2 regions of the Paracoccus sp. pheM1 genome follow, and region 2 is predicted to be linked to the other one. Evidence: riboswitches for the same ligand, from Rfam matches in the RefSeq annotation. Region 2 holds a riboswitch; the other holds the start of a gene.

Region 1 (3,397 bases), 1.4 Mb from region 2:
CGAACACCAGATCGAGAAGGTCGGCGAGAAGCTGCGCGGCATGATGCCCTGGATCTCCAAGGGCAAGATGGTGGACAAGGAGCGCAACTGAGCGCGATGCCATGGAAAGCCCCGCCCCGGCGGGGCTTTTCCATTTCGCGGGCGCAGAGGCGCGCGGCGGGAGCCGGCATATCGCGTCGGGCGAGCTTTCCCGATCGCGGAGGCCGCAGGCCACGCCGCCCTTGGCCGGGCATGCGCTAGCCCGGCAGGCCGGGCGTTTTCAGGGCAAGGAACATGCGGATCATCGACAGGCAGGCCGTGCGGGCCATTCTGCTGACGCCCGAGGACCGGGTGCTGCTGATGCGGGTCGATTACGGCGGCGGCGACTGGTGGATCACCCCCGGCGGCGGCATCGAGCCGGGCGAGACGCCGGAACAGACCCTGCGCCGCGAATTGGCCGAGGAGCTGGGCTTCGCCCTGCCCGCCCTGGGCCCGCTGGTCTGGCGGCGCCGCGTGACCATGACGCTGCACCGGCAGCGCTGGCGGCAGTCCGAGGATTATTTCCTGGTCGAGACCCCCGGCTTCACCCCGGCGATCCAGGACGCGCCCGAAGCCGCCACCATCCGCGAATTCCGCTGGTGGAGCCTGGCCGAGATGCGCCACACCTTCCAGCGCCTGGCCCCGGCCGGACTGGCGCGCATCGTGCTGGACTATCGCGAAAGCGGGCCGCCCGGCAGCCCGCCCGAGATAGAAATCATCGAGGGTTGATCGCTAAGCAGCGAAAACATCGTCGAAAAACGCCAGTTCCAGCGTGACGGCGCGGCGGAAGAAGTCCCGCGCCTGCTCTGCGGCCTCGGGGCCCGCCCGGTCGAATTCGTCGCGCAGGAAGCCGACGAAATCACGGAAGAAGGGATTGTCGTGCAGCGTGATCCATTCGGCATGGACGAAATTCGCCGGCAGCGGCTGGGTCGCGCGCATGGCCCAGTCGAGATAGAGCCCCTCGGCCACGTTCAGCACCGCCAGAACGGCGGGATAGGCGCGCGTCTCGGCCGCCTCGCGCATCAGTGCCTGGAAACCCGCGGTAGGGGCGCTGTCGGGAATGGCGGCGCGGTCCGCCTCGCCTACGCCAAGCGCGGCAAAGGCGCGCAGGAAATAGTCGTTCTCCTCGCCCGAGACCATGCCGGCGAAGCGGCCGAAGCGCAGCCGCGATTCGAAACGGTCGGCCGAGGCGATGGCGGCGCCCAGAAGCGTCAGGAAGGCGTCGAGGAAACGGTGGTCCTGCACCAGGTAGCGCGCCATCGCCGCATCCGCGATGCTGCCGTCGCAAACTTCGCGCACGAAGCGGTGGCCGACGGCGGCGGACCATTCCGTCGCGCATTCCCGGCGCAGGGTCTCAAAGAAGCTTTCGGTCATCATGCCCTCATGGCTTGGGGGCGAGACCGTCGGTGCGGCGGCCTCGCGGTGAGGCCGGCAAAAGGCAGGTGCGTCATTCCCATTCCTCCGCCGGCATGATCCGGGTCAGGTTCAAAGGGTCACCGCGCCGCCCGTTGCAGGTCGCGCCGGGCCAGCGGTTTCTCAGCCCCTTGCCGGGGCTCCCCTTGGTGGCGCCAGGTTAGCGCGGATGGCCGCGGCTGTCACGCGCCGCCCACAGGATCGTGAGCCGGGAAATCCGGGAGCGGCCGGGCCCGAGGCGGCATTCCGTCTTGCAGCCGGGGGCCAGATGTTATCTCGTTGCGACAGGGCGGGCGCGCGAGCCGCCCGCAGTCAGGACCGGGAACCATGACGACAGGCGAAATGCCGAAACCCACGACCACGACCGAGCCGAACCCCGCCGCCGCTGCCCTGCAGCAAAGCCCGAAACAGGTCGGTCTGCGCCTGCACCGGCCGCCCCTGCTGACCAATATCTCGGCCGCGCGCTGGCTGCTGCTGGCCATCGTGGCGGCCTCGATCTACTTCTTCCACGGCTTCCTGGTGCCGGTGCTGGCGGCCATGGTGATCGCGCTGGCCAGCTGGCCCCTGCGCGAGCGCGCGGCCCACCAGCTGAACCTGGGCCGCACCGGCGCGGCCACGCTGCTGGTGCTGGTGCTGGTCTGCTTCCTGCTGATCCCCATCGCCATGGCGCTGATCTATGCCTTCCGCGAGCTGCGCGACTGGATCAACTGGGCGATCGTGGTCAACAGCTCGGGCGCGCCGACGCCGGGCTGGATGGTCGAGCTGCCGCAGGTCGGCGACTGGCTGGACGAGAACTGGCAGACCTATGTCGGCCGCCCCGGCGGCATCAGCGAGATCGTGCAGCTGGTCAGCGGCTCGAACATCGGCGCGATCTATCGCGGCGCGGTGACGGCGGGCACGCTGGCCTTCCACCTGGCGCTGACGCTGCTGTTCATGCTGATCACGCTGTTCGTGCTATACCGCGACGGCGACAGGATCGTGGCGCAGATCGACCAGGTCGGCCGCCGCATCCTGCCCGACCGCTGGAGCCGGCTGTCGCGCGTGGTGCCCGCCACCATCAGCTCGACCGTGACCGGCATGACGCTGATCGCCATCGGCGAGGGGGTGATCCTGGGCATCGCCTATTGGCTGGCGGGCGTGCCCTCGCCGGTGACATTCGGCGTCATCACCGGCTTCATGGCGCTGATCCCCGGCGGCGCGCCGCTGTCCTTCACTCTGGTCTCGGCCTATCTGGTGGCCAGCGGCACGCCCTTTGCCGGGGCGGCGCTGTTCATCTGGGGCACCTGCGAGCTGTTCGTGGTGGACAAGACCATCCGCCCGGTCCTGGTCGGCGGTCCGGTCAAGCTGCCCTTCCTGCCGACCTTTTTCGGGTTGATCGGCGGGGTCAAGACCATGGGCATCGTCGGGCTGTTCGTCGGTCCGGTGCTGATGGCGCTGCTGGTCTCGATCTGGCGGGAATGGCAGCGCGAACTGTCGGAAGAGGAACAGCGGCAGGACAGCAAGCTCATCGGCCTGGAGTGACCGTCGGCCCCCGGCATGAAAAAGGCGGGACGCAAGCCGCGTCCCGCCTTTCCTTTTGCGCTGTTCGTCCCGCGGATCAGTCGGCCGGCGCCGGCGTCGCGGCGGGCGGCACCACCGGCTCTTCCTGCGGCGGGCTGGCCAGCGATTCCGGCAGCGGCGTCAGCGTCACCCCGGCGCTGGAGCCCAGGGGCTGGCCGGTGCGGTCGGTTTCGGCCGGCGCCGGGGTCTCGCCCGGTTGCAGCGCGCCTTCGGTCTGCGGCTCGTCCTCCGACTCGGACTCCGACTCGGGCTCGGTGGCGGCGGGCGTCGGCACCGGCACCGGATTGGCCCGGTCCGCGCCGTCATTGCGCAGATAGTCGAAGAACTCGCCCTGGGGCTGGATCACCAGCGAGCTGTTCTCGCCCTTCAGCGCCCGCTCATAGGAGGTCATCGAGCGGGTGAAGGC
Region 2 (3,397 bases):
AAGCTGGTCGCGGTGCGGTGCGCTTTCAGATAGGTCGCGTCGATCATCACGGTCTTTTCCTCGCCGTGGTCGGCGGCCAGCCCGATCATCATCCTGGCGAAAATGCCTTTCTCGCTCCAACGCTTCCACCGGCTGTAGAGCGTCTTGTGCGGCCCATACTCCCTGGGGGCATCTCGCCAGCGCAAACCATTGCGATTGATGAAGATAATCCCGCTTAGAACACGCTTGTCATCGACGCGTGGCTTGCCGTGCGACTTCGGGAAGAAAGGGGCAAGCTTGGTCATCTGCTCGTCGGTCAGCCAGTACAGGTCGCTCATGTCACCGCTCCGTTTTCCGAGCCGTGAATCACGTAGCACACTGAAAATCAATGCATCCTGACCCTAGACGCACGTTCAACCTCCTGGAATTCAAAGCGTTGTTTGCGACTCACGAGGAAAACGCAGCAATCTGTATCGTGAACCCATTCAGAACATTTGAGGCGTGAATATGTATCACCCGCTGACCCGGAAGCACTTGTACAGCGCAACAAGGGTTTCTATGTATTTTGACGAATACGGTAACGAGAAGTCTGCTTCCGGTACGGCATTTTTCCTAAGGACAAGCGCCGGAAAGTTGTATCTTGTATCAAACAGGCATGTCTTCGATGCAAGCTACAGTGACCCCCGCAAGAAAAATTGGGCTTTGAGAAAGGTAGTCGCTGCGGGATATTGTGACGGAAATCTGCTGCCGTTTGATTTTTCCTTTAGCCCACCACAGATTCTGTTTCCAAAAAATGAGAAGGAAGATGTTGCCGCGGTTGATCTGAGCAATGTCAGAATTGACGGAGCGTTGCCAGGCAGCGTGGTACCGATTGAGGAAAGCTACTTAGCGGCAGACGCCGACTTTTCCGAGGTAGATATCTCCGACATTGTGGCTTTCCCAGTGTATCATGGAGCGTCTAATCAGCCGGTAATGCGAACCGGGTGGGTGGCAAGTGATCCATCGCAGAATTTTATCGGGCATGGTCTCAGCGGCGACGCAAGGCGCATTGCAATTGAGGGATTCTCATGGGGCGGCTATTCTGGCTCACCTGTTTTTACTTTAGATAGAGGACTTCAGTCTGGCGCCGGCATTACTTACGGCGGCGGATTTCGAGGAAGTAAAATGATTGGCGTGAATGCTGGCCACATAAAGGTTGCGGATGGGTCGGGCGCACATGCTGGACTATCGTATCTTATTAAAAGCAGTGTTTTAATTGAGTTGCTTTCTTAAATGCCAACGTGAGGTCTTTGCTGATAGATTTCTCCTGCTCATGCAGGCTGCGAATGACCGCTCCGGTCCCGCAAAGCGGACTAGCCGCCCCCTCAAAACACCCCGCGCCGCGCCAGATCCTCGCCCAGCGCCTCGGCGCTGGTAAAGCGGATCGCGTCGATGCCCAGCGCGCGGGCGCCCTCGACATTGGCCGGGCTGTCGTCGATGAAGATGCAGTCCTCGGGGCGCAGCCCGTTGCGATCCATCAGCAGCCGAAAGATCGCGGGCTCGGGCTTCAGCGCGCCGACCTGGCCCGAGACCAGGATGTCGGCGAACAGCCCGCCCAGCCGGGGATGCAGCTCCAGCGCATGGGGCCAGGTCTCGGCCGACCAGTTGGTCAGCGCATAAAGCGGCACCCCGCGGGCCAGCAGCGCCTCGGCCACCGCCCAGCTGCCCGGCACGGTCTTTTCGATGGTGACGGGGAACGCCGCCAGATAGCCGGCCAGGTGGCGCGCCTCGTCGCCATGGGCGGCGCGGGCGGCGGCAAGCCCCTCGGCAAAGCCGCGCCCGCCGTCCTGCATCCGGTTCCAGCCGGGAAAGTCGATGCGGGCCATCCAGGCCTCGGCCTCGGACCGGCTGGTGAACACATCCGCAAAGGCCAGCGCCGGATCCCAGTCGATCAGCACCCCGCCCAGGTCGAAGATCACGCTTTTCATCGCATCCTTCCGCATTTCGCCGCGCCCAGATCGGCCGGAAATCCCGGCGCTGTAAAGCCCGAAAACCGCGCCGCGCGCCCTGCCATGCTGCCGGCAAGGCCGACGGATCCGCGACAGCGAGGGGCCGGCCGCGCGCGGCCCTTGCAATGCGGGGCGCCGGGGCCTAGTGTCGCGCGGAAGACTCATACACTTGGGGAGCCCCGCACGGGGCTGAGAGGTGCCGGGCACCGACCCATCGAACCTGATCCGGGTCATGCCGGCGTAGGGAAGGGTAGAGTGACGCGGCCCGCAATCCCAGGCCGCCACCCATCCGCCCAGCGTCCGCGTGCCCGGCCGAAACGAAAGGCGGGCCATGTCGGGATTGCAGCCCCATCCCATCGCACTGACCATCGCCGGCTCGGACAGCGGCGGCGGTGCCGGAATCCAGGCCGATCTGAAAAGCTTTTCGGCGCTGGGCGTCTATGGCGCCTCGGTCATCACCGCGATCACCGCGCAGAACACCCGCACCGTCGCCGCGGTCGAACCTGTCAGCCCCGCCATGATCGCCGCCCAGATCGACGCGGTCTTCGGCGACCTGGACGTGCGCGCGGTCAAGATCGGCATGGTCGGCGGCGTGGATGCGATCACGGTCGTCGCCGGCCGGCTGGCGGCGCTGCTGGCGGACAACCTGGTCCCGGTGGTGCTGGACCCGGTGATGGTGGCGAAATCCGGCGACGCGCTTTTGCCGGACGAGGCCGTCTCGGCGCTGCGCGAGCAGCTGATCCCGCTGGCGACCGTGCTGACCCCCAACCTGCCCGAGGCCGCGCGCCTGCTGGACCTTGCCCCCGCCGCGACCCCCGAGGAAATGCGCCAGCAGGGCGAGGCGCTGCGCGCCCTGGGCGCCGCCAACGTGCTGATGAAGGGCGGCCACGCAACCGAGGACAGCTGCACCGACCTGCTGATCGGTCCCGAGCCGCTGGTCCTGACCGCGCCGCGGCAGCAGACGCCCAACACCCATGGCACCGGCTGTTCGCTTTCCTCGGCCATCGCGGCCGGGCTGGCGCAGGGCATGACGGTGGCGCAGGCCGTGACCCGCGCCCATGGCTGGCTGCAGGCCGCCATCGCCCGCGCCGACGAATTGTCGGTCGGGCTGGGCCACGGCCCGGTGCATCATTTCCACGCGCTCTGGAGACAGGCATGAACCAGATCACCATCCTTGGCGCCGGGGTGATGGGGCTTTGCATCGCCACCGAACTGGCCCAGCGCGGCACCCTGCCGCGCATCATCGACCCGGCCGGCAAGCCCGGATCGCAGGCTTGCAGCTGGCGCGCGGGCGGGATGCTCGCCCCCTATTGCGAGGCCGAAAGCGCCGAGCCGGTGGTGCTGCGCCTGGGCGTCGATGCCGCCGACTGGTGGCAGGCGAACGGGGCCGAGGTCATCCGCCGCGGCACGCTGGTGCTGGCGCCCTCGCG

What was found. Region 2 has a riboswitch for thiamine pyrophosphate ahead of thiD (bifunctional hydroxymethylpyrimidine kinase/phosphomethylpyrimidine kinase). Riboswitches for the same ligand answer to the same signal wherever they lie in the genome.
Region 1: it holds a riboswitch for thiamine pyrophosphate, as region 2 does, so the genes downstream of both, KF941_RS05465 (TenA family protein) here and thiD (bifunctional hydroxymethylpyrimidine kinase/phosphomethylpyrimidine kinase) in region 2, are expected to answer to the same signal.

What each region holds. Positions count from the first base shown of each region.
Region 1 covers NZ_JAGXCX010000001.1:1,103,481-1,106,877, reverse strand. Annotated here, with positions in the region: gene ilvC (ketol-acid reductoisomerase) at 1-91, shown strand, start outside; gene KF941_RS05470 (NUDIX hydrolase) at 274-747, shown strand; gene KF941_RS05465 (TenA family protein) at 751-1,395, opposite strand; TPP riboswitch at 1,458-1,588, opposite strand; gene KF941_RS05460 (AI-2E family transporter) at 1,759-2,952, shown strand; gene KF941_RS05455 (protease modulator HflC) at 3,029-3,397, opposite strand, start outside.
Region 2 covers NZ_JAGXCX010000001.1:2,511,926-2,515,322, reverse strand. Annotated here, with positions in the region: one part of gene KF941_RS12790 (IS5-like element IS1248A family transposase) at 1-317, opposite strand, end outside; gene KF941_RS12785 (hypothetical protein) at 487-1,251, shown strand; gene KF941_RS12780 (HAD family phosphatase) at 1,344-1,946, opposite strand; TPP riboswitch at 2,128-2,231, shown strand; gene thiD (bifunctional hydroxymethylpyrimidine kinase/phosphomethylpyrimidine kinase) at 2,299-3,126, shown strand; gene KF941_RS12770 (FAD-dependent oxidoreductase) at 3,123-3,397, shown strand, end outside.